One region of the Streptomyces sp. NPDC102437 genome, then DNA from elsewhere that is predicted to be linked to it. Evidence: riboswitches for the same ligand, from Rfam matches in the RefSeq annotation. Region 1 holds a riboswitch; each other region holds the start of a gene.
What was found. A riboswitch is a leader RNA that binds a small molecule or an ion and turns the genes downstream of it on or off. The one in region 1 is predicted to bind cobalamin.
Positions count from the first base shown of each region.

Region 1 (10,037 bases):
TGACGTCACCGCCCTCCTCGTCGATGGCGACGAGCAGGTCGTCGCGGACGGCCCTGAGCTGGGCGGTGAGCGCGGTCACCTGCTCGGGCGTCCGGATGTTGCGGCCGAACAGGGCGACGGAGGCGAGCCCTTCGTCGACCCGGCGCAGCACCCAGTCCGGGGCGGTGGTGCCGGTGAAGCCGGGCTGCAGGACGGCGAGCGCGTCGCGGGTGACGGTGTCCGTGGTGGATATCAGGGTGGTCATGGCGGCGTTATCCCTTCACGGCACCGTCGGTGAGGCCGCTGACGGCCTTGCGCTGCAGGAAGACGAACAGGATGAGGATCGGGATGGCGAAGATCGAGGCCGCCGCCATGGTGGCGCCCCAGTCGTCGCCGAACTGGCTCTGGAACTGGGAGAGCCAGAGCGGCAGCGTCTTGGCCTCGGGGTCCTTGTTGAGGATGAGGACCAGCGGGAATTCGTTCCACGCGGTGATGAAGCCGAAGAGCGAGGTGGCCATCAGGCCGGGGGCGAGCAGCGGCAGGATCACCTTGACGAACGCCTGCGGGCGGGTGCAGCCGTCGACCATGGCGGACTCCTCCAGCTCCCTGGGCACGGCGGCAACGTAACCGCGCAGCGTCAGGATCGTGAAGGGGAGGACCATCACCATGTAGAAGAGGGTCAGCGGGACCAGGCTGTTGAGCATGTCCGCGTCGCGGACCAGCATGTAGATCGCGATGATCATGACTTCCCACGGTGCCATCTGCGCAATCATGAAGACCAGGATCATGCCTTTGCGGCCCTTGAACCGCATCCGGGCCAGCGCGAACGACGCGAAGAGCGCGATGATCAGCGAGAAGACCACGGCGAGCAGGGTGACGGTGAGCGAGTTCCCGACCAGGGTCAGGAAGTCCGGCGCGTGGTACGCCGTCTTGAAGTGCTCGAACGTGACGTCGGTCGGGAACCAGACGGGCGTCTCGGTGATGATGTCGCCGGTCGGTTTGAACGCCGTGCTGAACATCCAGTAGACGGGGAAGACCAGACCGGCGAAGAGGATGACCGCCGTCGCGTTGGGCCAGATGCGGCCGAACAGTGAGCGCTTCACAGCTCGTCCTCCTCTTGCTTGAGAACGATGCGGAGGTAGTAGGAGGTGAGCCCCAGCATGATCAGGATGGTCAGCAACGAGATCGCCGCGCCCATGCCGTAGTGCTGGTTGCCGACGCCCTCGACGAAGGCGTAGATCGGCAGGGTCTCGGTGAGGCGGTTGGGGCCGCCCTCGCTGATGGTGAAGATCTGCGGGAACGCCTTGAAGACCCAGATGACTTCGAGGAAGGTCGTGGCGTAGAGGAAGGGCCGCAGGAACGGGAACGTCACCGAGGTGAAGCTCTTCCAGACGCCGGCGCCGTCGAGCGAGGCGGCCTCGTACAGTTCCTTGGCGATGGTCGTGGTCGCCGCGTACAGGTTGATCGCCACGAACGGGATGGACTGCCAGACGATCATCAGGGTGACCACGAAGTAGGTGGAGAACTGCGATCCGGTCCAGTTGTAGTCGGCCATCGAGTGCCAGCCGAGCTGGTCCAGCACGTAGTTGACCACGCCGAAGCGCGAGGCGAACAGCCACTGGAACACGGTGGACGCGGCCACGATCGGCATCGCCCAGGCGAGCACCAGGCCGGCCATCAGGGTGAGCCGCATCTTCTTGCCGAGCCGGGCGAGCAGCAGTCCGACCAGGGTGCCGAGGACCATGATCAGGACGACATTGACGCCGGTGAAGACGATCGTGCGGAGCGTGACTTTCCAGAAGTCCTCTCCGGTGAGGATCTCCTGGTAGTTCTTGAAGCCGTTCCACTCGGTGACATGCTGGATCAGCTGTCCCATATTGAGGTTCTGGAACGACAGCATGGCGTTCTTCACCAGGGGGTACCCGAGGAAGACCGCCGTCACCGCGAGTGCGGGAATCATCAGCAGGTACGGCGCTGCGCCGATGCCCGGCTTCCGCTTGCTGCCCCCGTGCTGCCCGACGGGTGGTTCCCCGTCCTGCCCGCGGACTGCGGCCGTCCTGGCCACATCCGAGGGTTCGGTCTGCACTGCCATGCTCGCCATCTCTTCCAACAAAGCCCTACACGGAACGGTGCGTACAGCCGGGGCGGCGGGTCGGGACCCGCCGCCCCGGCGCGGGACGCGCTACTGCGACTACTGCTGCTGGCCGAGGCGCTTGTTGAGCTCGCCCTCGACCTGCTTGGCGGCCTCGGCGGGCGACTTGCCCTGCAGGACCAGCGTCATGTAGGTCTTGATCGGGTTCGGCGGGTTCTCGACCGGCGCCCACTCCGGGATCAGCGGCGTGGTGCCACCGGACTTGGCGGCGGCCGGACCGGCGGCCTCGGCGGCGGGCTGGCCGACGGTGTACTTCTGCATGGCGTCGTTCTTCGGGGACCAGCCGGCCTCCTTGATCAGCTCACCGTCGTTCTGCTCGGAGAGCGCGATCTTCAGGAACTCCTTGGCCAGGTCCTGGTTCTTGCTGCCCGCGGCCACGGCGAGGTTCGAGCCGCCGAGGAAGACGCCCTCGGGCTTGTCGGCCGTCTCACCGGGGATGGTGAAGAAGCCGATGTCGTCCTTGATCTTCGGGTTGGCCTTGATGGCCGTGCCGGCCTCGTAGCCCATCGCGATTATGGCGCCGGTCTTACCCTTGGCGAAGACCTCGGCCTGCTGCGGGGTGGCCTCGTCCTTGTCCTTGGGGGCCTTGGAGAAGGCCTGGTACTGCTTGTAGACGTCCATGGCCTCGGCGACCTTCGGGTCGGCCAGGTTGGAGACGTACTTGTCGCCTTCCTTCTTGACCGGCGAGACGTCCTTGCCGACGAGCAGGCCGTCGAAGAAGTACCAGTTCTGGCCGGGCAGGTAGATCGGCTCGGCGTCGCCCTTCTTCTCGATGGCCTCGAAGGCCTTGAAGAGGTCGGCGCGGGTCTTCGGCGTCTCGGTGATGCCGGCGTCCTTGAAGACCTTCTTGTTGTACATGACGACGCGGTTGCCCACGTACCACGGCAGGGCGTACTGCTTGCCGTCGAAGACGGAGGGCTGGTTGACGCCGTCGGCCCAGGCGGAGCCGATCTCCTTCTTCAGGTCACCGAGCTCGGCGAGACCGCCGGTCTTGGCGTACGCCGGGGTCTGGGTGTTGCCGATCTCCAGGACGTCCGGCGGGTTGGACTCGGAGAGGGCGGTGGTGACCTTCTGCTGGATGCCGTTCCAGTCCTGGACCTCGATCTTCAGCTTGGCCTTCGTCTTCTTCTCGAACTCCTCGGTGACCTTCTTGGTCCACCCGTCCGGGTTCGAGCCGGACATCGTCCACACCTTCAGGGTCTGGCCCTTGTACGCGTCCGGACCGGCCTTCTTGCCGCTGTCGCCGCCGTCGTCGGACCCGCACGCCGCAAGGCCGATCATCATGCCCGCGACGCCGATCGCCGCGATGAGCTTGCGCTTCACGCCAAACCCTCCTCAGGGATACTGCAACCCCGCCCACCGCGAAGACATTCGACGAGTACTGCTGGGGCTGGACCTGGTCTTTAATGGTTTAGACCAGCACGGGGAGCTTGGCCTAGACCTTTAAGGGTGTCAAGGGGTGTATAAGAAGTGCACTCGCGTCCGTTATAGGACCGACACCTAAGGGAGGGCGACCAGCCGTGACCGGACCGTGCCACCATGTGAGCCGCGACAGACGGAGGAGCCGGTGACGGCAGCAACGCAAGCGCCGGGAGGGCGGACCATGGGTGCCGACGGGGGCAGTACGGAGAACGAGACGGGCGCGGCCACACGGACGGCGCGCGTCCCGAAGTACTACCGGCTGAAGCGACATCTGCTCGACATGACGGACACCATGCCGCCGGGCACCCCCGTGCCGCCGGAGCGGACCCTGGCCGCCGAGTTCGACACCTCACGCACCACCGTGCGCCAGGCGCTGCAGGAACTGGTCGTCGAGGGCCGGCTGGAGCGTATCCAGGGCAAGGGCACCTTCGTGGCCAAGCCGAAGGTCTCGCAGGCCCTGCAACTCACCTCGTACACCGAGGACATGCGCGCCCAGGGCCTGGAGCCGACCTCCCAGCTGCTGGACATCGGCTACGTGACGGCCGACGACACCCTGGCGGGGCTGCTCGACATCAGCGCGGGCGGCCGGGTGCTGCGGATCGAGCGGCTGCGGCTCGCCAGCGGCGAGCCCATGGCGATCGAGACCACCCACCTTTCGGCCAAACGCTTCCCGGCGCTGCGCCGTTCGCTGGTGAAGTACACCTCCCTCTACACCGCGCTGGCGGAGGTGTACGACGTACGGCTGGCCGAGGCCGAGGAGACCATCGAGACCTCGCTGGCCACCCCGCGCGAGGCCGGGCTGCTCGGTACGGACGTGGGCCTGCCGATGCTGATGCTCTCCCGGCACTCACTCGACGGACAGGGCGAACCGGTGGAGTGGGTGCGCTCGGTCTACCGCGGCGACCGGTACAAGTTCGTGGCGCGCCTGAAGCGGCCCACGGACTGACTCCGCACCATCGACCGGCCCCCGTGGAACGCATCACTCCGCGGGGGCCTCTCGCGCACTTTGGCCCGGACCAACTGTCGAACGTTTGGCCGTATTTCGAGCATGAATACCCACTCGGCCGACCGTTGCCGGACCGCAATGCGGACGGGGGGTGACGGTGACCGGAAGCCTCCCCTAGATTTCCTGCGCATTACAAGGTGCTCAGCGAGGGGACGGAGTCGCCACATGCCAGCAGGACCAGAAGGAAAACCACCCACCGTCACACCGGTGCGGGTGGTCATCGCCCTCTGTCTCGTCGCGCCGTTCGTGGCGATGCTCTGGGTGAGTTCGTACGCGAAGGTGGACCCCACCTTCATCGGCATTCCGTTCTTCTACTGGTACCAGATGCTCTGGGTGCTGATCTCCACCGCGCTCACGATGATCGCGTACAAGCTGTGGCAGCGTGACCAGCGCGCCCGCAAGGGGGGTGCGTCGGCATGAAGGACGGCGTGAACGGCGTCGCGCTCGGCGTCTTCATCTTCTTCTTCGTGGCCGTCACGGTCATGGGCTTCCTGGCGGCGCGGTGGCGCAAGGCCGAGAACGAGGCCAGCCTCGACGAATGGGGCCTGGGCGGGCGCTCCTTCGGCACCTGGGTCACCTGGTTCCTGCTCGGCGGCGACCTGTACACGGCGTACACCTTCGTCGCCGTGCCCGCGCTGATCTACACCGCGGGCGCGGCGGGCTTCTTCGCCGTGCCGTACACGATCCTCGTGTACCCGCTGATCTTCACCTTCCTGCCGCGGCTGTGGTCGGTCTCGCACAAGCACGGGTACGTCACCACCTCGGACTTCGTCCGCGGGCGGTTCGGTTCGAAGGGCCTGTCGCTGGCGGTCGCCGTCACCGGCATCCTCGCCACGATGCCGTACATCGCGCTCCAACTGGTCGGCATCCAGGCGGTGCTGGACGTGATGGGCGTCGGCGGCGGCGAGAACACCCACTGGTTCATCAAGGACCTGCCGCTGCTGATCGCGTTCGCGGTGCTCGCCGCGTACACCTACTCGTCCGGGCTGAGGGCACCCGCGCTGATCGCCTTCGTCAAGGACGGGCTGATCTACCTGGTCATCGCGGTGGCGATCATCTACATCCCGATCAAGCTCGGCGGCTTCGACGACATCTTCGCCAAGGCGGGCGAGGCGTTCTCGCAGAAGAACGCAGCGGCCGGCAAACCGGTGGCCGGACTCGCGCCGGGCGAGGCGGGCCACTGGGGTTACGCCACCCTGGCACTGGGCTCGGCGCTGGCGCTGTTCATGTATCCGCACTCGATCACGGCGACGCTCTCCAGCCGCAGCCGCAACGTGATCCGGCGCAACACCACGATCCTGCCGTTGTACTCGCTGATGCTGGGCCTGCTGGCGCTGCTCGGCTTCATGGCCATCGCCGCCGGGATCAAGGTGGACAACGGGCAGCTGGCCATCCCGCAGCTGTTCGAGAACATGTTCCCGGACTGGTTCGCGGGCGTCGCGTTCGCCGCCATCGGCATCGGCGCGCTGGTACCCGCCGCGATCATGTCGATCGCCGCGGCCAACCTGTTCACCCGCAACATCTACAAGGACTTCCTGAAGCCGGGCGCGACCCCGGAGCAGGAGACCAAGGTTTCCAAGCTGGTTTCGCTGCTGGTCAAGGTCGGCGCACTCGCCTTCGTCCTCACCATGGACAAGACGGTCGCGATCAACTTCCAGCTGCTCGGCGGCATCTGGATCCTCCAGACGATGCCGGCCCTGGTCGGCGGCCTGTTCACCCGCTGGTTCCACCGCTGGGCGCTGCTCGCCGGCTGGGCGGTCGGCATGGTGTACGGGACGGTGGCCGCGTACGGGGTCGCCTCGCCGACGCAGAAGCACTTCGGCGGCTCGTCCAAGGAGATCCCCGGAATCGGCGAGATCGGCTACATCGGCCTCACCGCGTTCGTGCTGAACGTGGTGGTGACGGTGGTGCTCACCTTCGTCCTGAACGCCGTGAAGGCACCCGCCGGAACCGACGAGACGTCCCCGGCCGACTACACCGCCGACGCGGGCGACCCGGGCGTCGAGGTGGAACTCCCGCCGGCCACGGCGGGCGCTCCGAGCGGCCACTGACAACCGCGGCCCATGGCCTGCCAACGGCCCGTCGAGCCCCTTTCCCGAAGGGGTGCGACTGGCCCGTCCGCCGTCTGCCCGAAAGGGCCGCAGAACGCGTCCTGTGGTCCCGGTATTTGCCGACCGACACAACATGTGGGGGCTGCCTCTTCGGGCAGCCCCCACATGTATGCTCGTCCTCGCTGTCGCCGCAGGGGAATCCGGTGTGAATCCGGAACTGTCCCGCAACGGTGTATTCAGTGCGCTTTTGTGCACCCCCGAGTCAGTCCGATGACCTGCCGGCAGCGCATCCGGCTCGACCGAACCGGATGCCCAGACGTCCGGGCCTCGCGGTTGGGCCGGTGGACGCCGTGCGAAGTGCTGCCCTGCTCCGGGTCTGCGCGCCCGCAGGGCTGCCCCGATCCCCGCCGGCCCCGAGCCGAGCGAGGGAGAGCACCACGTGACCATCGCGCCAGCCGATCCGGCAGTCGCCGCGTCCGCAGCAGCCGAGTCCGAGGCCGCCGCACAGGACGGACCGGGAACCGCACTGCTGCGGACCCTGACCGAACTGACCGCCGATCTGCCCGACACCGACCCCGGCCGGGTCGCCGCCGCCGCGCTGCGCGGCCGCAGCGCCCGCGCCGACGAGGCCGAGCTTCGGTCGCTGGCCACCGAGGCCGCCGCGGGGCTGATCTCCGAGGACCCCGCCTACTCCCGGCTCGCCGCCCGGCTGCTGACCCTCGCCATCGCGGACGAGGCGGCCGGCCAGGGCGCGGTCTCCTTCTCCGCCTCGGTCGCGGTCGGCCACCGCGAGGGCCTGATCGCGGACCGGACCGCCGAGTTCGTCGCCCGGCACGCGGCCGCCCTCGACGCGCTGGTGGAGCGTTCGCTGGCCGACGGCGCGGACGACCGCTTCGGCTACTTCGGGCTGCGGACCCTGCACAGCCGCTATCTGCTGCGCCACCCGCACACCCGCCAGGTCGTCGAGACGCCCCAGCACTTCATGCTGCGGGTCGCGGCCGGACTGGCCGAGGACGATTCGCAGCGCGCCGTGGACGAAGTGGCGGCGCTGTACGGGCTGATGAGCCGGCTCGACTACCTGCCCTCCTCCCCCACGCTCTTCAACTCCGGTACCCGGCACCCGCAGATGTCCTCCTGCTACCTGCTGGACTCCCCGCTGGACGAGCTCGACTCGATCTACGACCGCTACCACCAGGTGGCCCGGCTCTCGAAGCACGCGGGCGGCATCGGTCTGTCGTACTCCCGCATCCGTTCCCGCGGTTCGCTGATCCGGGGCACCAACGGGCACTCCAACGGCATCGTGCCGTTCCTGAAGACGCTCGACGCCTCCGTCGCCGCGGTCAACCAGGGGGGCCGCCGCAAGGGCGCCGCCGCCGTCTACCTGGAGACCTGGCACGCGGACATCGAGGAGTTCCTGGAGCTGCGCGACAACACCGGTGAGGACCAGCGGCGTACGCACAACCTCAACCTGGCGCACTGGATCCCGGACGAGTTCATGCGCCGGGTCGACGCGGACGGCGACTGGTCGCTGTTCTCGCCCGCCGACGTGCCCGGTCTCGTCGACCTGTGGGGCGACGGGTTCGACGCCGCTTACCGGGCCGCCGAGGCCCAGGGCCTGGCCCGCAAGACGATCCCCGCCCGTGAGCTGTACGGCCGGATGATGCGCACCCTCGCCCAGACCGGCCAGGGCTGGATGACGTTCAAGGACGCCTCCAACCGGACCGCGAACCAGACCGCCGAGCCGGGCACCGTCGTCCACTCGTCGAACCTGTGCACCGAGATCCTCGAAGTCACCGACGACGGCGAGACGGCGGTCTGCAACCTGGGCTCGGTCAACCTCGGCGCGTTCGTCGCCGACGGCGGCATCGACTGGGAGCGGCTGGATGCCACCGTCCGCACCGCCGTGACCTTCCTGGACCGGGTCGTCGACATCAACTTCTACCCGACCGAGCAGGCCGGCCGCTCCAACGCCAAGTGGCGCCCGGTGGGTCTGGGCGCCATGGGTCTCCAGGATGTCTTCTTCAAGCTGCGGCTGCCCTTCGACTCCCCCGAGGCCCGCGCGCTCTCCACGAAGATCTCCGAGCGGATCATGCTCGCCGCGTACGAGTCGTCCTGCGAGCTCGCGGAGCGCTCGGGCCCGCTGCCGGCCTGGTCGCAGACGCGGGCGGCGCGCGGTGTGCTGCACCCCGACCACTACGACACCGAGCTGAACTGGCCCGAGCGGTGGGAGGCGCTGCGCGCCCGGGTCGCGAAGAGCGGGATGCGCAACTCGCTGCTGCTCGCCATCGCACCGACAGCGACGATCGCCTCGATCGCGGGCGTCTACGAGTGCATCGAGCCGCAGGTCTCCAACCTCTTCAAGCGCGAGACGCTCAGCGGCGAGTTCCTCCAGGTCAACGCGTACCTGGTGGACGAGCTGAAGAAGCTCGGGGTGTGGGACGCGCGCACCCGTGAGGCGCTGCGCGAGGCCAGTGGCTCGGTGCAGGGCTTCGCCTGGATCCCCGAGGAGGTGCGGGCGCTGTACCGCACCGCGTGGGAGATCCCGCAGCGCGGCCTGATCGACATGGCGGCGGCCCGTACGCCGTTCCTGGACCAGAGCCAGTCGCTGAACCTGTTCCTGGAGACGCCGACGATCGGCAAGCTCTCCTCGATGTACGCGTACGCCTGGAAGCAGGGGCTGAAGACGACGTACTACCTGCGTTCGCGCCCGGCGACCCGGATCGCCCGTGCCGCCTCCGGCCAGGCGGCCGCCGCTCCCATTCCCGTACAGCAGGCCTCGGCGCCCGACGCGGACGCGATCGCCTGCTCCCTCGAAAACCCCGAGTCCTGCGAGGCCTGCCAGTAATGAGCTCCACCAACTCCGAGAAGAACCTGCTGGACCCCGGCTTCGAGCTGACCCTGCGGCCGATGCGCTACCCGGACTTCTACGAGCGCTACCGGGACGCGATCAAGAACACCTGGACGGTGGAGGAGGTCGACCTTCACTCCGACGTCGCCGACCTCGCCAAGCTGTCCCCCGGCGAGCAGCACATGATCGGCCGACTGGTCGCGTTCTTCGCGACGGGCGACTCGATCGTCTCCAACAACCTCGTGCTGACGCTGTACAAGCACATCAACTCCCCCGAGGCGCGGCTGTATCTGTCGCGGCAGCTCTTCGAGGAGGCCGTGCACGTCCAGTTCTATCTGACGCTGCTGGACACCTATCTGCCCGACCCGGACGACCGCGCGGCGGCGTTCGACGCGGTCGAGGAGATCCCGTCGATCCGCGAGAAGGCGCAGTTCTGCTTCAAGTGGATGGATTCGGTCGAGAAGATCGAGCGCCTGGAGACGAAGGCCGACCGCCGCCGTTTCCTGCTGAACCTGATCTGCTTCGCGGCGTGCATCGAGGGGCTGTTCTTCTACGGCGCGTTCGCGTACGTCTACTGGT
Region 1 covers NZ_JBIWKI010000010.1:176,073-186,109, reverse strand. Annotated here, with positions in the region: gene ACIRJP_RS15515 (glycoside hydrolase family 3 protein) at 1-244, opposite strand, end outside; gene ACIRJP_RS15510 (carbohydrate ABC transporter permease) at 252-1,082, opposite strand; gene ACIRJP_RS15505 (carbohydrate ABC transporter permease) at 1,079-2,071, opposite strand; gene ACIRJP_RS15500 (extracellular solute-binding protein) at 2,171-3,454, opposite strand; gene ACIRJP_RS15495 (GntR family transcriptional regulator) at 3,735-4,499, shown strand; gene ACIRJP_RS15490 (DUF3311 domain-containing protein) at 4,725-4,979, shown strand; gene mctP (monocarboxylate uptake permease MctP) at 4,976-6,610, shown strand; cobalamin riboswitch at 6,767-6,908, shown strand; gene ACIRJP_RS15480 (ribonucleoside-diphosphate reductase subunit alpha) at 7,050-9,455, shown strand; gene ACIRJP_RS15475 (ribonucleotide-diphosphate reductase subunit beta) at 9,455-10,037, shown strand, end outside.

Region 2 (10,037 bases), on a different contig from region 1:
CACCAGACCGGAAACGGCACCCAGCAGCGTCGACTTGCCGACCCCGGACGGGCCGACGAGCAGCACCAGCTCGCCCTCGGGCACGGTCAGGTCGACCCCGGACAGGGTGGGGCGCTCCGTCCCCTCGTACCGCACCGAGACCTGCTCGAACCGGATCACTGGATCTCCTTGGAATTCGCCGCACCCGCCGCCGCGCCCACCGCGCCCACCGCACCCACCGGCGGCACCGGCGCCACCACCGCGGGCAGCAGCCCGATCAGCACCGCCGCCGCGGGCCACAGCGGAAGCACCGGCGCGACCAGCGGGACGACCCCGGGGTGCAGCGCCGACTCGTCGACAACGCCCGCCCAGATCATCGCCCCCGCCACCGCGACACCCGAACCCGCGACCAGCCAGGCCCGCGCGCCCCACCGGTCGGGCCGGTAGCGGGTACGGACCGAGCGGGCCCCGCCGAGCCGCAGCCCGGCAATGGCGGCGACGAGCCCGGCGATCAGCACCGGCAGCCCGTACACCGCGCCCTGCGCGGCCAGCAGCCCGTACGTACCGGCGCACACTCCGAGCAGCCCGCCGAGCGTGAGGACGTTCGTGGTGCGGCGGACGGCGGGCGGGACCTGGGCGGTACGCCCGTAGCCGCGCGCGTCCATCGACGCGGCCACCGCGACCGACCGCTCCAACGCGCCCTCCAGGACCGGCAGTCCGATCTGCAGGACCGCCTTGATGCCGCCGGTCGCACGGCCCCGCAGCCGCCGTGCGGTGCGCAGCCGCATCACGTCGGCGACCATGTTCGGCGCGAACGTCATCGCGACGACGACGGCGACCCCCGCCTCGTACAGCGCGCCCGGCAGCGACTTCAGCAGCCGGGCCGGGTTGGCGAGCGAGTTCGCCGCCCCGACGCAGATCAGCAGCGTGGCCAGCTTCGCCCCGTCGTACAGCGCGAAGAGCAGCTGCTCGGTGGTGACCCGGCCGCCGATCCTGACCCCCTTCGCCCAGTCGGGCAGCGGCACTTCGGGGAGCGTGAACACCGTGTGCGTACCGGGGATCGGCGAACCGAGGAAGACGGAGAAGACCAGCCGCACACCGACGACGAACAGCCCGATCCGGATGAACGCCCCGTACGAACGGGCCCACGGCGCGTCCGTACGACGCGCGGCGACCACGTAGCCGGCCACCGCGATCAGCAGCCCGAGCAGCAGCGGATTGGTGGTCCGGGACGCGGCGGTGGCGAGTCCGAGCGCCCACAGCCACCACGCCCCGGCGGGCAGGGCGTTGCTCCGGGTCGCCTCGGGGGCGCGCAGCGGACGACGGCGCGCCAGGACCGCGGAGCCGGTCTGGGCGGTCATCCGCGGCGGCGGCGGGACTGCACTACCGCGGCGATGCCGAGCAGAAGCACGGCACCGACACCGACGAGCACCCCGGCGGACGGGCCGAAGGAGCCGCCGGAACCGGAGGACGCGGCGGATCCGGCCGGTGTGGCCGAGGCGGACGCCGATCCGGCGGGCGTGCCCTGCCCGTCGCCGGAGACCTGTTCGCCGCAGCCGGAGCCCGGGTAGCCGGTGATGGCGCAGAGCATCGCGTCGCTGCTGTAGCGCAGCGGCTTCGCCACCGAGGCGAGCGCCTCCGCCGCGCTCGCGTCCGGGGCGACCCGCGCACACGCGGTACGCGGCGCGGGCGGCGTCTCACCGGCCGGGGCGTCCGCGGCCGTGCCCGGGTCGATGACGAGCGCTATTCGCTTGGTGCCGTCCTTCGCCGGGGTGTCCGCGCAGATCTTCGCGAAGTCGGGGGCGCGGCGCGGCTTCGCCGAGTCCTGGGAGTCCTCGCTGACCGAGAACCGGAAGCCCTGCACCGCCCCGTCGTCCGGCCGGACCAGGGACGGGCCCTGGGTGGCGTACGTCCAGTCGGAGCCGGCGCTCTCCCAGAACGACCAGTACCGGTAGCCGGCCGCCTGGGCCGGTACCGCGCCGAGCAGGGCCCAGACGGCGCCCAGGACCACCAGCAGCGCGGTGGTCCGTCCCGCGCGCCTCACGGCTGCCTGTTCTTCCGGCGACCGCTGATCAGGAAGAACGCGATCGCGGCGAGGACGAGGCCGATGCCGATGTACCACCACACGCCCCCGATCACGTCGTCGCCGCTGTGGACCTGGTCCTTCTCCGTGGGCTCGTACCCGGTGTCGGCGGACGGGTCGGGCGTCACCACGGCGGCGGGCTCGGGGCCGGCCGCGTTCAGCCGGGCTACCAGGTCGACGCCGCCGAAGTCCCGGGCGTTGTCGCCGGTCGCGTGGGCGGCAAGGATCAGCTGGGCGTAGGCGGCGGGGCCGCTTTGGGCGGCCCAGTCCGCGGAGTTCTTCTTCAGCCAGGAGATGGCCCCCGCCGCCTTGTCCTGGTGGCCGGCCGCGGAGAGCGCGACGACCGCGTCCGCGGTGTTGCCGAAGTCGGGCTGCGGGGTGGTGTCGGTGGCACCGGGCATCGGCGCCTGGTTCAGGTGGCCGCTGCCGGCGAGGGCACCGGTGAGGTAGTGGGCGCCGTTCTGGGCGGCCTGCTCGGGCGTGAGCCCGGAACCGGGCCGGCAACTGGGCGCCTTGCCCGCGGCGTTGTTCCCGACCGCCATCGCCTTGCCCATCGTGCCGAGCACGGCGGCCGCGGTGGCGTCCGCGTTGGCGGCGAGCCCGCCCTTCTTGTCGGCCTGGTACGCGAAGGCGCCACCGTCCTTCCCGCCGCACGGGATCGCGAGCGTGAGCAGCGGGTCGTAGGGGGTCTTGCCGCCGGGCGTCGTGATGTCCGCGAGCCGCTGCCCCTGGCGGGCGAGGGCGCCGATCACCAGGGAGGTCGAGTTGGCGTCACTGGGCGCGCCCGCGGTGTAGCCCCAGCCGCCGTCCTCGTTCTGCACGGACTTCAGCCAGCGCACCGAGTTGTTCACGGTCTCGCGGTGCCCGCCCACCTCGACCAGGGTCTGGGTGGCGGCCGCGGCGGCATTGGTGTCCCGCACGGTCTTCGCGTCGCACGGCTTGGCGGTATCGGGCCGGAACGCGGCGTAGGAACCGTCGGCGCACTGCTGGGAGATCAGCCACTCCACCGACTTCGCGGCCGGGGTGACCCCTTCGAGCCGCTGGGCGAGGAAGGCCATCGACTGCCGCCACACGCCGTCGTAGGTGGGGTCCGCCGTGCCGTACAGCCCGGAAGGCAGCGCGACGGACGGCGAGGGCGACGGGGACGGCGCTGCCACCGCGACCGGCGCAGCGGCCGCGCAGAGCACGGCGGCGGTGGCGGCGAGCGTTGCTGCGCTGCGACGTACGGTCATGGCGGGCGGGGCCTCTCCTGCGGGGTGAACCGGGCACAGGCACGCTCAGGCACCAGGCTCCGGCTCCGTATACCTCGACGGTGCCGACCACCGGGGGATCCGGTGGTCCGAGCCGGTCACGACCGCGGACAGGGCATTCCGACTCACCGCCTGCGAAGACGGTTCACGGCTGCGTGGTCAGTGCCGGATTCGCACCGGCTTCCCCCTGAACGGGCATGATGACGACCCGCACACTGTACCGGGCGGGTCCGGGCGGGGTCCGGGCCGGGAGGAGCGCCCCTGATCACACCGAGACGTACATCACGCCGTTCCGCTCCGCACCGCAGGCCGCGCTCGCGCCGCGAGGCACGCGACCGTCACACCGCGCCGCACCCCACCGGACCGCCACGCCTCGCACAGCAGCGCACGCCACCGGACGCTACCGCCAACACCGCGAGGCACTCCACCCCTCACACCGCGACGTACGTCACGGGATCGGTGCCCGCCACCGCCTCCGCGCGCCCGAGCTTCACCAGCCGTCGCAGATGCGCCTCCGCCTCCGAGACGGCGATGTTCCGGGAGCCGTGCGGGATCTGCTCCCAGGGCCGGTTCCACTCCATCCGCTCGGCCAGCTCCCACGGCGTCAGCGGCTCCGCCAGCAGCCCGAGCAGCCCGGTCAGCCGTTCCTCGTGATGCCCGAGGAGCTCCCGTACCCGCCCCGCCGCATCGGTGAAGGCGTACTGGTGGGCGGGCAGCACCTCGGCGGCCCCGAGCCGGCCGATCCGCTCCAGCGAGTCGAGGTAGTCGCCGAGGGGGTCGGTGGCCGTGGCGTCGTCCGGGTCTTCGTACAGCCCGATGTGCGGGCTGATACCCGGCAGCAGGTGATCCCCCGAGAAGAGCCGCCCCCGGCCCGGCAGACTGCCGGGGTGCTCCTCCTCCAGGTGCAGGCACACATGCCCCGGCGTGTGCCCCGGCGTCCAGATCGCCCGCAGCCTGCGCCCCGCCAGATCGAGCAGCTCACCGGGGACGATCTCGCGGTCCGGGAGCGCGGCCCGCAGCCCTGGCAGCGTCCGCATCCGGCCCCCGTCGGCCGCGGCGGCCCGCAACGGCGCGAGATGCGCCTCGGGCGCTCCGACCGCGGTGAGTTTGGCCGCGAGATACGTCAGCCACCTGCCGGGTTCGGACTCCCGGGTACGGCGCACGATCGCGGTGTCCGCCGCATGCATGGCGATCCAGGCCCCGGAGGCCTCGCGCACCTGCCCGGAGAGCCCGTGATGGTCGGGGTGGTGGTGGGTGATGACCACCCCGTGGATGTCGGCCATCTCCGTACCGACGGCGGCGAGTCCGGCGCAGAGCGTGTCCCAGGCCTCGGGGTCGTCCCATCCGGTGTCGATCAGGACCGGTCCCCGATCGGTGTCCAGGACGTGCACGAGGGTGTGGCCGAGCGGATTGTCCGGGATGGGCACCTTGATGCTGTGCACGCCCCCGCCGTGGTCGGTCACCTGCGTCATGAGGTCCCCATCTCTCTCGGCGACGTGCGGCTGCGATCCGTCGCGCCCGCGTGTGGGCGCGTCGGGCCCACTGTAACGAGAACTTGTTCCAGTAGTAGCCCCGGTCGACCATCTGGTTCGGGGTGTTGTCACGGACGTGGACTACTGGAACTGGAACTGGTATCAGTTCTGACACAGAGTCAGATCCTGAGTCGGACACCCGGTCGGACATCGAGTCGGATGTCGACCCGGACCGGACGTCGATTCGGGCAACGCACCGCGCCGCGGGAGGCAGCAGTCATGACCGAGCTTGTCGAACACGGAAAACTGTTCATCGGCGGGGAGTTGGTCGATCCGCTGGGCCGGGACACCATCGAGGTCGTCTCGCCCCACACCGAGCAGGTCATCGGCCGGGTGCCCCATGCCTGTGAGGCGGACGTGGACGCGGCCGTCGCCGCCGGGCGGCGGGCGTTCGACGAGGGGCCCTGGCCCAGGATGAGCCTGGACGAGCGGATCGCGGTGGTGACCAGGATCAAGGACGCGTTCGCCGTCCGGTACGAGGAGATCGCCCGGGTCATCAGCTCGGAGAACGGCACGCCGTACACGTCGAGCGTCATGGTGCAGGCCCTCGCCGCGATGATGGTGTGGGACTCGGCGATCACCGTCGCCCGCGAATTCGCGTACGAGGAGCGGCGGAGCGGGGCGCTCGGGCCGTTGCTGGTGCGGCGGGAGCCGGTCGGGGTGGTCGCGGCCGTGGTGCCGTGGAACGTTCCGCAGTTCACCGCCGCCGCCAAGCTCGCGCCCGCGCTGCTGGCCGGCTGCTCCGCCGTGCTCAAGGTCTCGCCCGAATCGCCGCTGGACGCCTACATCCTGGCCGAGATCGCCGCCGATGCCGGACTGCCGGAGGGCGTGCTCTCCATCCTTCCGGCCGACCGCGAGGTCAGCGAGTACCTGGTCGGGCACCCCGGCGTCGACAAGGTGTCGTTCACCGGGTCGGTGGCCGCCGGGCGCCGGGTGATGGAGGTCGCCTCCCGCAATCTCACCCGGGTCACCCTGGAGCTGGGCGGCAAGTCCGCCGCCGTGATCCTCCCCGACGCCGATCTGGACACCGCCGTGGCGGGCATCGTCCCCTTCGCCTGGATGATCAACGGCCAGGCGTGCGTGGCCCAGACCCGCATTCTCGTACCGCGCTCCCGCTACGACGAGACGGCCGAGGCGTTCGCCGCCGCGGCGGGTGCGCTGAAGGTGGGCGATCCGCTCGACCCGGCCACCGAACTCGGCCCGCTGGTCGCGCGACGCCAGCAGCAACGCTCGCTGGACTACATCAGGATCGGGCAGGACGAGGGCGCCAAGATCCTTACCGGTGGCGGACGTCCGGCGTCCCAGGAGCGGGGCTGGTACGTCGAGCCGACCCTCTTCGGAGACGTGGACAACTCCATGCGCATCGCCCGCGAGGAGATCTTCGGCCCCGTCATCTGCCTGCTGCCGTACGGCGACGAGGACGAAGCCGTACGGATCGCCAACGACTCCGACTACGGCCTCAGCGGCAGTGTCTGGACCGCCGACACCGAACGCGGCATCGACATCGCCCGCCGGGTCAGGACGGGCACGTACAGCGTGAACACCTTCAGCCTCGACATGCTCGGCCCGTTCGGCGGCTACAAGAACTCCGGCCTGGGGCGGGAGTTCGGACCCGAGGGGTACGGCGAGTACTTCGAGCACAAGATGATCCACCTGCCGGCCGGATACGAGGGGGCGTGATGGGGGACCGCTGGGCCGTCGAGGTCGACCGGAGCATCTGCATCGGCTCCGGGATGTGCCTGAACCACGCGCCGGGCCGGTTCGCGCTGGACTCCGCCCGGCAGTCGCGCCCGTCGCACCCGGAGACCGATGCCGACGAGAAGGTCCTCACGGCTGCCGAGGGGTGCCCCGTCGAGGCGATCACGATCACGCTGACCGGGACGGGGGAGGTCGTCTTTCCGCCGGAGGACTGAGGGCCGAGGAGGACCGAGGGCCGTCCGGCGGGTCACTTGTCGAAGACGAATGAAATGTGGTCGTCATCCAGGTACTTGATATCGATCTCGCAGCCCTTGTGTACCTGAGAAGAGCGGCGGGCAAGGATGGTTTCCCTGCCCTCCGCGTACTTGGTTTCGCCGTCCTCGTGTCATGAGAGACGGTATTCAATGGTGATGGAACTGCCGTCATATTCGGCGACGCGGCGAACGTCCTCCACCAGGGCCCGAATCTCCCGGCCGTGTGTATCGATCATCTGGTCGCGGAGAAAAAGGTGAACGATATAGAAAACGGTCCCTACGGCGATGGCGGCGGAAAAGATGTAGGCGAATAGCATTGCTGCCTCCCCCGGGTGAATATTTCCGCGGTCCCGCTTCGGTGGCCGCGGTCCGACCCTGTCGTCGGTGTGCGGGCGGTGCGGCGCGCGCACACCGGCGACGGGGTCGTGCGTGTTGCCGGGACGACTTTACCGTTGAAGTGGTGCGGGGCCGCGGCGCGTCGGGCGACCCGGCATTTATCGGCGCCGGTAATGCGTACGTGTTCCCGGTCGAAATCCCTGAGTGTGCGGGAAGGCGTGCGGCTGCGACTTCCCTGTTCCGTCAAACGATCGGTCAAGCAACAGGTACGAAACGTTCAACCTCTGACCAAGGATCCCTCGGACGTGGAGCCGAGACACCCCGCCGGGCGCCCTTCAGGCGCGCCCCTCATCTGCGGACATGTCTGACCGTGTTCGTGTCGTCACGTCGGGACGCGCCAACTGGGCGCCGTTGTCGCGTTGTTACCGGGCGTACCGTCTCAACAGATTGTTGATCAAGGTCCCGATCCCCGGGGTGCCGGGCGGATGCGGGTCAATTCGCCATGTCCTCAAAGGAGATGACATGCCCGCAGCGGAACAGGCGGCGCAGGGAGAACGGGCGGTGCCGGGACCGGACCGGTCCTCTCTCCGCGCCGGACTCGTGCAACTGCGCGGCGTCGCCCAGGTGGCACTCGTCTCCAGCCCCTGGTCCGGGCTGCTGTTCACGCTCGCGCTGTTCGCCGGAGGCTGGCGTATCGGGGTGTACGGCCTGCTCGGCGCCGCCTCGTCCGCCGGGGCGGCGGTCCTGCTGGGGGCCGACCGGCAGCCAGTGGGCAAAGGGCTTCAGGGCTACTGCGGTTGCCTGACCGGAATCGCCCTCGCAGTACGGCTCGGCGCCTCGTGGCAGACCGCCGTGCCGGTCGTGCTCGGCGCGGTCGTCTGCTCGGTGCTGACCGCTGCCGCCGGGCGGCTCCTGGTTCCGCTCGGGCTGCCGGTCCTGACGGCCCCCTACTGTCTGGTCGCCGGAGCGCTGACGATCGCACTGCCCGGCGCCCCGGTCACCGCGGGCGTGGCCGCCCGGGTTCCGGGGTTCACCGAGCTGACGGCCGCCGAGGCGTGGCATGCCTTCTGCAACAACCTCGGCCAGATCTTCTTCCTGGACAACTGGTACGCGGGCCTGATCCTGCTCGCCGGGCTCCTCGTCGCCTCCCGGACCGCGGCCCTCGCGGCGGTCTGCGGTAGCGTTCTCGCGCTGCTCACCGCCTGTGCGGCGGGGCTGCCCGCGGACAGGATCACCGAGGGGCTGTACGGCTACAACGCGGTGCTCTGCGCGATCGCGCTGACCGCCACCTTCCTGACCCTCACCCCCTGGACCGCCGGGTACGCCGCGCTTGCCGCCGTGGCCTCGGTCCCCTTCAGTGCCGCCTGGGAAGCCTTCGCCCAGACGTTCGGCACAACCCCCTTCACCTGGCCGTTCACCGTGACGACCTGGCTCTTCCTGGCAGCCGCTCCGGCTCTGGACCGGCCCGGGTTCTCCTTCGGGAAGCAACTTCGAGAAACATCCTGAGAAAACAACTTCGAGAAATCGCCTTCGAGAATCGCCTTCGAGAAAGCTGATGTGACGCCATGAACCTCGCACCGCGGGAAATCGACAAACTCCACGTCTACGTGGTCGCGGACCTGGCCCGCCGCCGCAGGGACCGGGGGACCAAGCTCAACTACAGCGAAGCCGCCGCCCTGATCACCGAGGCCGTTCTGGAGGCCGCGCGCGACGGCCACACCGTCGCCGAATGCATGGAGCTGGGCCGCAGGGTCGTCTCGGGCGACGACGTGATGCCCGGCGTACGGGAGATGCTCACCGTCCTCCAGGTCGAGACGGCCTTCGTCGACGGGACGAAGCTGGTCACCTGCCACGACCCGATCAGCGCCTGAGACGTCCCGGACCCAGAGGAGATACAGATGTCGGGCGGAGCCCACTACCTCTACGGGGACGAACCCGTGGAGATCAACGCCGACCGTGCCAGGACCATGCTCACCGTCGCCAACACCGGTGACCGGGCCGTCCAGGTCGGTTCCCACTACCACTTCTTCGAGATCAACCGCGCCCTGCGCTTCGACCGCGAGGCCGCCTACGGCATGCGCCTGGACATTCCCTCCGGGACCGCCGTGCGCTTCGAGCCCGGCGACACCCGCGAGGTGGAGCTGTGCGCCTTCGGCGGCACCGGCCGGCTCAACGGCTTCGCCGGACTCGTCAACGGGGGCCTGTCCGCCCCGGACACCCGGCGCGACGCGCTCCGCCGCGCCGCGGAACTCGGCTTCGCACGTCCCGGATCCGGGACCGAGAAGAACAACGAAGAGGAGCGGAACTGATGGCGATCATCCCGCGCAAGCAGTACACGGACCTGTTCGGTCCCACCGTGGGCGACCGGTTCCACCTGGCCGACACCAACCTGATCGTCGAGGTCGAGTACGACCACAACGCCGGGTCCTACGGGGAAGAGGCCGTCTACGGGGGCGGCAAGGCCATCCGGGACGGCATGGCCCAGGACCCCTCCGCGCTGAACCGCGAGGGCGCCCTGGACCTCGTCGTCACCAACGTCGTGGTCCTCGACCCGGTCCTCGGCGTGGTCAAGGGCGACATCGGGGTCCGCGGCGGCCTGATCGTCGGCGTCGGCAAGGCGGGGAACCCGCATCTGCAGAACGGTGTCGACCCCAAGCTCGTCATCGGCCCCGGCACCGAGGTGATCTCCGGCGAGCACCTCATCGCCACCGCCGGGGGCGTCGACACGCACATCCACTTCATCGCGCCCCAGCAGGCCCAGGAGGGCCTGTCCAACGGCATCACCACCTTCTTCGGTGGCGGCACCGGACCCACCGACGGAACCAACGGCACCACCTGCACCCCCGGACCCTGGAACATCCACCGGATGCTGGAGGCCGTGGAGGACCTGCCGGTCAACGTGGGA
Region 2 covers NZ_JBIWKI010000019.1:27,882-37,918, forward strand. Annotated here, with positions in the region: gene ACIRJP_RS23880 (ABC transporter ATP-binding protein) at 1-159, opposite strand, end outside; gene ACIRJP_RS23885 (energy-coupling factor transporter transmembrane component T) at 156-1,340, opposite strand; gene ACIRJP_RS23890 (SCO2322 family protein) at 1,337-2,023, opposite strand; gene ACIRJP_RS23895 (prenyltransferase/squalene oxidase repeat-containing protein) at 2,020-3,294, opposite strand; cobalamin riboswitch at 3,404-3,539, opposite strand; gene ACIRJP_RS23900 (MBL fold metallo-hydrolase) at 3,744-4,784, opposite strand; gene ACIRJP_RS23905 (aldehyde dehydrogenase) at 5,064-6,524, shown strand; gene ACIRJP_RS23910 (ferredoxin) at 6,524-6,757, shown strand; gene ACIRJP_RS23915 (hypothetical protein) at 6,928-7,113, opposite strand; gene ACIRJP_RS23920 (urea transporter) at 7,655-8,638, shown strand; gene ACIRJP_RS23925 (urease subunit gamma) at 8,698-9,003, shown strand; gene ACIRJP_RS23930 (urease subunit beta) at 9,031-9,441, shown strand; gene ureC (urease subunit alpha) at 9,441-10,037, shown strand, end outside.
Region 2: it holds a riboswitch for cobalamin, as region 1 does, so the genes downstream of both, ACIRJP_RS23895 (prenyltransferase/squalene oxidase repeat-containing protein) here and ACIRJP_RS15480 (ribonucleoside-diphosphate reductase subunit alpha) in region 1, are expected to answer to the same signal.

Region 3 (10,037 bases), on a different contig from region 1:
CCTACGCCGGACGCGAGGCCCTGGAGAACAACCTGCACGTGATGCTCTTCAGTGACAACGTCCCCGTCGAGGAGGAGATCGCCCAACACCGGCGCCACCCTCCACCATGCCTTCGGCCGGCACGAGCAACTGGTCGCCGTACTGCCGGGGCCGCTTTCATCGCGATCACGTATCTGGGCATCCGCGCCCTGTCATGGCTGGGCGCCGTGGCCGCACCCCTGTTCATCGTCGTCGGTGTGATCGCCCTCGTCATCGTCGCCAGGGACCACGACCTCGGCGCGGTCTTCGACTACCAGGGCGCCCCGGGAAACAGCACACTGACCTTCGGCGCCGCCGTCTCGCTCATCATGGCCACCTTCGCCGACTCCGGCACCATGACCGCCGGCTTCACCCGATGGTCCAGGAACGGCAGGGAAGCAGTCCTCGCCACCGCGACCGCGTTCCCCATAGCCAGCCTCGTCGCCCAGATCACCGGCGGCCTGGTCGTGGCGGCCGGAGCGATCGCCTCGGCCCCGACCGTCGGCGGGAACTTCCTGCCCATCCTCACCAGCGGCCACGGAGCCCTCCTGAGCACCCTCGCCGCGGTGTTCGTCTTCGTCAATCTCGGCTCGGTCTGCAGCCACTGCCTCTACAACGGCGCCCTGAGCTGGTCGCACCTGACCAACACCCGGATGCGTCTGATGACCCTGGTCCTGGGCATCATCGGAACCGCCGCCGCACTCGCCGGGGTCTGGAACCACTTCCTCGACTGGCTGGTCGTCCTCAGTGTGTTCGTCCCGCAGTCCCCTGGGTGACCCAATCCTGGCCGACCCGGACCTCACCCCCCTCGCGCGGTCGAAGGGCGGCGTCCGTTCCGCCGAGGCGCTGCGCCGGGTCGTCGAGGTGAACCTCGCCCGCGGCGCCGACGTGATCAAGACGCGCGTCAACGAGCGCGCGGGCCTGCCGGAACAGGACCCGCTGGCCCAGGTCTACTCGTACGAGCAGCTCTACGAGGTCGTGGCGACGGCACGGCGCGGCGGCAAGGGCGTGCTGTGCCACAGCTACAGCGAGCGCGGCTGCGACGACGCGGTCCGGGCCGGCATGCGCTCCCTGGAGCACGGCGTTTTCGTGGGTGAGCGCACTCTGCACGACATGAGGCGCAGGGCAACCGCCTTCACCCCGACGCTGAGCGCGATCGCCGGACCCGTCGACTCGTCGAACCCGGTGCTGGCCGAGCGCGGGCGTGCGTATCTGCCGGTCCTGAAGGAAGCGGTGCGAACGGCCCACCAGATGGGGATCCTGGTGGTGGCGGGCACCGACTCCTCCGGAGGCACGGTCAAGCCGATCGGACGCGAGGGGGAGCTGATACACGCGGCGGGCCTCACCACGCTCGACGCGTGTCGTGTGACGGAGGCAGAGATCGAACGGTCACATGAGGATTGCGGCCTGCTTCCCCCGGGCGAGGCAGACGTACGACGACTCGCTACAGGCCCAATTCGGGGTAATGGCCGCGTTGATACGTCGACAGATCGGAGATGGGAAGCTGTGCCGCACCCCGGCAGATCACGCAGGCGCGACTCCGCCGGCATTCCGGGCAGTTCTTCCGTCCATGGGTTTCGTCGTGCACCCAGCCGCGTCCCCCGCACCCGGGACACCAACCCAGACCGTCGCACTCGTAGCACAGCACAAATCCGGCCGTGAGGGTATCGGCCGTGCGCACCGGCTCCGGCCACCGGAACTCCTCCGGCTCGTACAGGGCCATCGCCGGCGTCTGCCCGCTGAACGACACGTTGGGCCCGTGCTCGATCGCACGGACCTCGATGCTGCAGCCGTCGTGGCGGCCGGTGACCACGATTCGGGGCGTCCCATCGGCGTCCTCCTGAGACGTCGCGCACTCCCAGCCCGCCGAGTCGAGCAGGGCGACCGCGCGAGACGCGATGGCGGCGCCACTGACGTTCGCGCGACGCTTCCCGACGAAGCAGCCGGCCGAGTACTGGTGGCGGAGCGGTTCATGCCAGTCGACGATGCGCGGCTCGTCGAGAAACAGCAGGCGCAGATCACTGCCGGGAGCCAAGTCGTCGATCAACTCGACCAGTTGCGCCCGCAGCGCTCGGCCCAGCCGGTCCAGCTCTTCCCGCGCACCCGGTATGGGACCCACGACGCCCCTCCTCACCCTGCCGTGCCATCGCCAGGCATCCCGCTCGGCCACCGGGATCCTATTCGGCGGTCGTACGAAGCCGGCGGCCGACGCGGACCTTCAGCACGTCGCGCCCGCTCGCGGGAAACGCGGGTACCCCCGACGGGTACGGATTCAGCCTCACGCAGCGTGTCAACGGGTACCTGAGCATGGCCGGTCGACACCGCTCTTCGTGGCCGACTCGGACACCGGAGACCCGTTCCCGACCCGGATCGACCACCCGGACGCATCACGGAACTGAGCACCGTACCGCGACCGTCGGGTGCTCAGGCAGGAGCGCCACGAATCGGCCCCGGAACGGGCCGGCCGGTCGCACGGAGGCATGCGCCCGCTTCGTTGTGGGGGTGTCCCGCACCACCTGTCCGCGCGAGCTATAAGCTGCACATGCCCCGCGGGGGAAGTCCGGTCGAAATCCGGCGCTGACCCGCAACGGTAGGCGGAGCCCGACATCGGGCGCCGTAAGCCCGATTACCCGCGGCGGTGAAGGCTCCTGTCAATTCGCCGTGGACTGCGAGTGGTGCTGCGCAGGGCGCTTCGCGTCCGGGCTGCTCCTTGATCACGTAGGTGCACGGCCCGAGGCGAAAGCGACCGCCCGTGGCCACACCCATCGACCGCAAACCCGCCGTCCCCCCGCGCACCTCCCGCGCCGCGGCCGGGCCCGCGCCGCCCCGGCGCGTGTCGCTGCCACTGCTGCTGGCCACCCTGTGCGCCGTGCTCCTGGTCTCGCTCGTCTGCGGGGCGGGCATCGGAGCATCGGGGCTCTCCTGGGGCGAAGTGCTGCACTGCCTGTGGGCCGGGCTGACCGGCGGCCGGATAACCCCCGAGCAGGTGCCGGCGTACACCATCGTCTGGGAACTGCGCTTTCCGCGCGCCGTGCTGGCCGCGGTCGTCGGGGCCGGACTCGCGGCCATCGGCGTCGCCGTGCAGGCCATGGTCCGCAACGCCCTCGCCGACCCGTTCGTCCTCGGTATCTCCTCGGGCGCGGCCGTCGGCGCCAATGCCGTGCTCATCTTCGGCGCCTTCGGAACGCTGGGCATCTGGGCGCTCTCCACGGCGGCGTTCCTCTCCGCGCTCCTCGCCATGGTGCTGGTGTACGCGATCGCACGCACCGCCCGCGGCCTGACCCCGCTGCGGCTCGTCCTGACGGGCACCGCGATGTACTACGGCTTCTCGGCCGTCACCACCTTCATGGTGTTCGCGGCCGAACGCGGCGAGGCCGCCCGCTCCGCGATGATGTGGATGCTCGGCAGCCTCGGCGGCGCCACCTGGGCCTCCGTGCCGATCGCGGCGGGGGCCGTGCTCGGCGGCCTCGCCCACCTCGCCTGGTCGGCGCGCCGGCTGAACGCCCTGGCCATGGGCGACGAGACCGCCGCCGCGCTGGGCGTGGACGCGGGACGGCTGCGCAAGGAGCTCTTCCTGGTCTCCGCGGCCGTCACCGGGGCGGTCGTCGCGGTGAGCGGGGCGATCGGCTTCGTCGGCCTGATGGTGCCGCACGCCGTACGGATGCTGGTCGGCGCCGACCACCGCCGGCTGCTGGCCGTCGCCCCACTGGCGGGCGCCGTTCTGCTGATCTGGGTGGACATCCTCTCCCGGGTGCTGCTCGCGCCCGCCGAACTGCCGGTGGGCGTGGTCACCGCGGTCATCGGCGTGCCGTGCTTCGTGCTGCTGATGCGCCGCCGCTCCTATACGTTCGGAGGCGCGTGATGCGGATCGACATCGATGCCCTGACGGTCGAGATCGCCGGGGCACGGCTGGTGGAGGACGCCACGCTGGGAGCGGGGGAGGGGCAGCTCGTTGGTCTGGTCGGCCCCAACGGCAGTGGAAAGTCAACCCTGTTGCGCTGCGTCTACCGGGCGCTGCGCCCCTCCTCGGGCACGGTGCGGCTCGGCGGCGAGGACCTGTACGGCATGAGCGCGCGCGAAGGGGCCCGCCTGCTTGCCGCACTGCCCCAGGAGGCGTTCGCCGAATTCGACTTCACGGCCGCCGAGGTCGTGGCGATGGGCCGGATGCCGCACCAGCGGTCGATGGGCCGGACCACCGACGAGGACCGGCTCGTGTGCGAGACCGCCCTGGCGGACGTCGGCGCACGCCACCTTGCCGAGCGCGGCTTCCTCACACTCTCCGGCGGCGAGAAACAACGGGTGCTGATCGCCCGCGCACTGGCCCAGCGGCCCCGGCTGCTGGTGCTCGACGAACCGACCAACCACCTGGACATCGCACAGCAGCTGGAAGTGCTGGCCCTGGTACGCCGCAGCGGACTGACCGTCCTCACCGCGCTGCACGACCTCAACCTCGCCGCACTCCACTGCGACCTGCTCCACGTCATCGACAACGGCCGGATCGTCGCGTCCGGCGCCCCGCACGATGTGCTCACCCCCGCGCTGTTGGCCGAGGTCTTCGGCGTACGGGCACACCGCGTCCCGCATCCGGAGACCGGCGCCGTACAGCTGCTCTTCGACCGCCTCCGCCCCGCACGATCCGACTCCTGAGGAGCCGCTCCCACCATGCCCGAGCTCGCACGCCCCGCCGCATTCGCACTCGCGGCCGCCCTGCTCCTCACCGGCTGCGGTGCGGACGTGCCCACCCGCCAGGAAGAGAAGACCGCTGCCCGGAACGGGGACGGCCACTACCCGGTGACCATCGAGAACTGCGGAGAGAGCAAGACCTACGACAAGGCCCCGCAGCGCGTGGTCACCAATGACGTCGGCATCACCGAGATCATGTTCGCGCTCGGACTCGAGAATCACATGGCGGGCTATGTGATGCCCGAGGACAAGGGCGACCTCACCACCGTTCCCTGGAAGGACGGCTACGGGAAGACCAAGTGGCTCTCCAAGGACCGGATCAGCAAGGAACTGGTCATCGACGCCCACGCCGATCTGGTCTTCGCCGGATGGAACTACGGATTCAGTGAAGGGGACGGATTCACCCCCGCCGAACTCCGGCGGGTGGGCATCGACTCGTACCTGCTGAGCGAGTCGTGCCGCAACGGCCGGGGGAAGGCCCGCGGGGTGATGGCGCCACTCGACGCGCTGTACACCGATCTGCGGAACCTGGGCAGGATCTTCGATGTCGAGGACCGCGCGGAGAGCCTCGTCGCGACGTTCCGGAAGCAGGTGACACAAGCGCGGGCAGGGGCACCGAAGGGCGCCGACCGCCCACGCGTCTTTCTCTACGACGACGGGCGGGACAAGCCGCTGACCTCCGGCGCCTACGCCGGACCGCACGACATCATCACCAAGGCGGGCGGTGATCACATCATGAAGGACCTCAAGGACAGCTGGGTCACCGTCGGCTGGGAGACCGTCGTCGACCGCGATCCCGAGGTGATCGTGATCAACGACTACGGTGACACCGGCGCGGAACAGAAGAAGAGGTTCCTGAAGTCCTTTCCGCCACTGGCCGACGTGTCGGCCGTCAAGAACGACCGGATCTTCGTTCTCGACTACGCGGACCTGGTGGAAAGCCCACGCAATCCGGCGGCCATCCGCTCACTCGCCGCATATCTGAAGAAAGTGACCTCCTGAGCGAGGCACCGGGGCGGCCACCTGGCCGCTGCCCGATCACGGCCGGACAGTAGAGTTCGGCTGCGTCATCCACTGAACACCGAGGTACCGTCCGTGACTCTCGCACCCCCCGAACAACCCGTCCCACCTGCGGTGACCGTCGTGGGAATCGGAGCCGACGGATGGGCGGGACTGCCCGACGCGGCGCGCACGGAGCTCGTCGACGCACAGGTTCTCATCGGCGGCGAGCGGCAGCTCGGCCTGCTCCCGCCGTCGTGCCGGGGACAACGGGTGCCGTGGCCCTCGCCGTTGCGGCCCGCCGTCCCCGGCCTGCTCGCCGCGCACGCCGGGAGCAGGATCGCCGTGCTCGCCAGCGGCGACCCCATGTTCTACGGAATCGGCCGGGCTCTCACCGAAGTGCTCGGCACCGATGCGCTGAGGATCCTGCCCCACCCGTCCTCGGTGTCCTACGCCTGTGCCCGGATCGGCTGGCCGGTGGAGGACACCGAGGTCGTCACCCTGGTCGGCCGCCCCGCCGCCCGGCTGGCCGCCGCCCTGCACCACGGCCGGCGGGTCCTGGTCCTGAGCGCGGACGCCGCCACCCCGGCCGCGGTGGCCGGGCTGCTGAGCGAACAGGGCTTCGGACCGAGCAGGATGCGTGTGCTCGAACAACTCGGCGGAACGGACGAAGCGTGCCTGGAGGGCACCGCCGGCCACTGGCCGCACCCACCGGGCGACCCGTTGAACATCATCGCGATCGACTGCCGGCGCACCCCCGAGGCCCTGCGCCTCGGCGCCGTACCCGGCCTGCCCGACACGGCCTACGAGCACGACGGGCAGCTCACGAAGCGGCACATCCGGGCCGCGACGCTCGGTGTGCTCGCACCGGCCCCAGGCGAACTCCTGTGGGACATCGGCGGAGGCTCGGGATCCATCGCCATCGAATGGATGCGGACCCACCCCTCCTGCCGCGCCGTCACCGTGGAACGCGACCCGCGACGCGCCGGGCGCATCGCCCGCAACGCCGACCGGCTCGGCGTACCGGCCCTGCGCGTGCTCACCGGCCCCGCCCCCGGCAACCTGGCCCGACTGCCCACGCCCGACGCCGTATTCATCGGCGGCGGGCTGACCGTGCCCGGCCTGCTCGACACCTGCTGGGACGCGCTGCCGCCCGGCGGACGGCTGGTCGCCAACACGGTCACGCTGGAGTCGGAGGCGCTGCTGGCCGAGGCGCACCGCACACACGGCGGCGAACTGGTCCGGCTCGCGGTCGCGCACGCCGTGCCGGTCGGCGGGTTCACCGGCTGGCGGCAGGCCATGCCCGTCACCCAGTGGTCCGTACGCAAACCCCTGACCAGTCCCGAAGCGGCACACTCGGCAACCGAGCCCGCGCAACACCCAGGAGACAAGGCATGACCGTTTACTTCATCGGCGCGGGCCCGGGGGCCGCCGACCTGATCACCGTGCGCGGCGCCCGCACCCTCGCCTCCTGCCAGGTGTGTCTGTACGCCGGCAGCCTGGTGCCCCGGGAACTGCTCGCCGAATGCCCGCCGGACGCCCGCCTGGTGGACACCGCGCAGCTCGACATCGACCAGATCACCGCCGAACTGCTCGCCGCGCACGAGGCCGGTCACGACGTGGCCCGGCTTCACTCGGGCGACCCCTCGGTGTTCAGCGCGGTCAACGAGCAGATGCGCCGGCTCGACGAGGCCCGGGTGCCCTACGAAGTGGTGCCCGGCGTACCCGCGTTCGCGGCCGCGGCGGCGGCGCTCAAGCGGGAACTGACCGTGCCGACCGTCGGCCAGACCGTCATCCTCACCCGGATCGCCCACCGAGCGACCGCGATGCCGAAGGGCGAGGACCTGGTCACCCTGGGGCGCAGCGGCGCCCTGATCGTGCTGCACCTCGCCACCAGGTACGTGGACCGGGTCGTCGAGGAACTGCTGCCGCACTACGGGGCCGACTGCCCGGCCGCCGTGGTGGCGATGGCCTCACGCCCGGACGAGCTCGTGCTGCGCGGCACCCTCGACGACATCGCCGGGCAGGTGAAGGCGGCGGGCGTGATCCGCACCGCCGTCATCATGGTCGGCCGCACCCTGGGCGCCCAGCAGTTCCGCGACAGCCACCTCTACTCGCCCGCACGCGAACGCCACGTCTGCTGAGGGGTCCCGCACCGGCCGGGCGGCCGGTCAGCGTACTTCGCTGCGCCCGACGACCGTGCCCGCCCGGTCGATGCAGATGACGTCGACGGCGACCGGCGCGCCCCGCAGCACCGACAGCGCCTCGTCCCGCGCCGCCACGGCCACCAGGTCCCCGAGCGGCACACCCCGCGCGAGGCACGACTGGAGCGCCGCGAGTCCCGTGTTCGCGACCGCCACCTCGGCCGCCAGGGCCTCGTCCGCACCACCGCGCCGGGCCAGGCGGGCCAGGAACGGCTTGTCCACCTGCGACCGGCCCGAGTGCAGGTCGAGGTGGCCGGCGGCGAGCTTCGACAGCTTCGCGAACCCGCCGCAGACCGTGAGCCGGTCCACCGGATGACGGCGGATGTACTTGAGGACCGCGCCCGCGAAGTCGCCCATGTCCAGCAGCGCGATCTCCGGCAGCCCGTACTCGGACACCACGGTCCGCTCCGAGGTGGAACCCGTGCACCCGGCCACATGGTTGTGCCCGGCGGCCAGGGCCACGTCCACACCGCGGCGGATCGAGTCGATCCACGCCGAGCAGGAGTACGGCACCACCACACCGGTCGTGCCGAGGATCGACAGACCGCCCAGGATGCCCAGGCGCGGGTTCCAGGTGGAGCGGGCGATCTCCTCGCCGTGGTCCACCGCGACGGTGACCTCCACGTCCCCCGCCCCCCGGTGCTCCGCGGCGACCCGTGCGATGTGGTCGCGGATCAACTGACGCGGCACGGGATTGATCGCCGGCTCACCGACGTCGAGCGGCAGCCCGGGAAGGGTGACCGTGCCCACTCCCGGCCCGGCCCGGAACACCACGCCCGAGCCCGGCGGCAGCCGCCGCACGGTGGCCCGGACGAGAGCGCCGTGCGTCACGTCGGGGTCGTCGCCCGCGTCCTTGACCACCCCCGCCGTCGCCCGCCCCTCGGCCAGCTCCTCCACCGCGAGCGCGAAGGCGGGCGTCTGCCCCTTGGGTAGGGTGATCGTCACCGGGTCGGGGAAGTCGCCCGTCAGCAGAGCCGTGTACGCGGCAGTGGCCGCCGCGGTCGCACAGGCGCCGGTGGTCCAGCCGGGCCGCAGACCGGTGTGTTTCAGCTGGGCGCTGCGTCCGCCCTCAATCTCACCCATGGATGGATCCGATGCATGTACTCGTACTCGGAGGAACGACGGAGGCCCGCCGCCTCGCCGAGTTGCTGGTGGAAGTGCTCCCGGCCGGTGCCGTGCTGACGAGCTCGCTCGCCGGACGCGTGACCGGCCCGAGGCTGCCGCCCGGCGAGGTCCGCATCGGCGGTTTCGGCGGAGCCGACGGGCTCGCCGCATGGCTGCGTACCCACCAGGTGGACGTGCTCATCGACGCCACCCATCCTTTCGCCGGGACGATCAGTTTCAACGCGGCCGCTGCCGCCGCTGCCGCCCATGTTCCCCTGCTCGCCGTACGGCGGCCCGGGTGGGTCCCCGGTGACGGCGACGACTGGCATCCGGCCGGTTCCCTCGCCGAGGCCGCCGCGATGCTGCCCGCGCTGGGCCGGCGGGTGTTCCTCACGACCGGACGGATGGGACTGGCCGCCTTCGCCGGGCTCGACGAGCTGTGGTTCCTGATGCGTTCGGTGGACGCCCCCGAAGCCCCGTACCCCGCCCGCATGGAGGTGCTGCTGGACCGGGGCCCGTTCACCCTGGACGGGGAACGCCAACTGATCCGCCGTCACCGCGTCGACGTCGTCGTCACGAAGGACAGCGGCGGCGCCGCCACGGCCCCCAAACTCGCCGCGGCCCGCGAGGCGCGGATCCCGGTGGTGGTGGTGCGACGGCCCCCCGTGCCCAAGGGCGTCCCGGTCGTCGAAGGCCCGGAAGCGGCCGTCGCCTGGCTCCGCGCACACATCCTGCACGGCAGCTAGGGCCTCTCGTTCGGATCATGCCGGGCTCGCGTGCCCCGGTGCCGCGCCTCGCCGCGCTGTCGTCGGTCGCCGACGCGCCTTCCCCGAGCTCTCGGCCCCGCTCGAGCAGGGGAGACCCGTCCGATCCCTCCCCCGCCTTGCGATGCACGGCACCAAACCCCGCTCCCTGATCCGGCCTGGTCCAAACGGAAGACCCTACTAGCCGACGGCCGCGCCCCGACAGGCTCTCAGCCCTCCGGATAGCGGCGGGGGGTCCAGACGATCTGGTGCCCGTCACCGCGCT
Region 3 covers NZ_JBIWKI010000003.1:109,380-119,416, reverse strand. Annotated here, with positions in the region: partial or broken gene ACIRJP_RS05515 (cytosine permease) at 1-716, shown strand, start outside; partial or broken gene ACIRJP_RS05510 (amidohydrolase) at 762-1,383, shown strand; gene ACIRJP_RS05505 (hypothetical protein) at 1,463-2,137, opposite strand; cobalamin riboswitch at 2,538-2,671, shown strand; gene ACIRJP_RS05500 (FecCD family ABC transporter permease) at 2,771-3,880, shown strand; gene ACIRJP_RS05495 (ABC transporter ATP-binding protein) at 3,880-4,665, shown strand; gene ACIRJP_RS05490 (ABC transporter substrate-binding protein) at 4,681-5,703, shown strand; gene cbiE (precorrin-6y C5,15-methyltransferase (decarboxylating) subunit CbiE) at 5,797-7,098, shown strand; gene cobM (precorrin-4 C(11)-methyltransferase) at 7,095-7,844, shown strand; gene ACIRJP_RS05475 (cobalt-precorrin-5B (C(1))-methyltransferase) at 7,872-8,987, opposite strand; gene ACIRJP_RS05470 (cobalt-precorrin-6A reductase) at 8,999-9,754, shown strand; gene ACIRJP_RS05465 (precorrin-2 C(20)-methyltransferase) at 9,982-10,037, opposite strand, start outside.
Region 3: it holds a riboswitch for cobalamin, as region 1 does, so the genes downstream of both, ACIRJP_RS05500 (FecCD family ABC transporter permease) here and ACIRJP_RS15480 (ribonucleoside-diphosphate reductase subunit alpha) in region 1, are expected to answer to the same signal.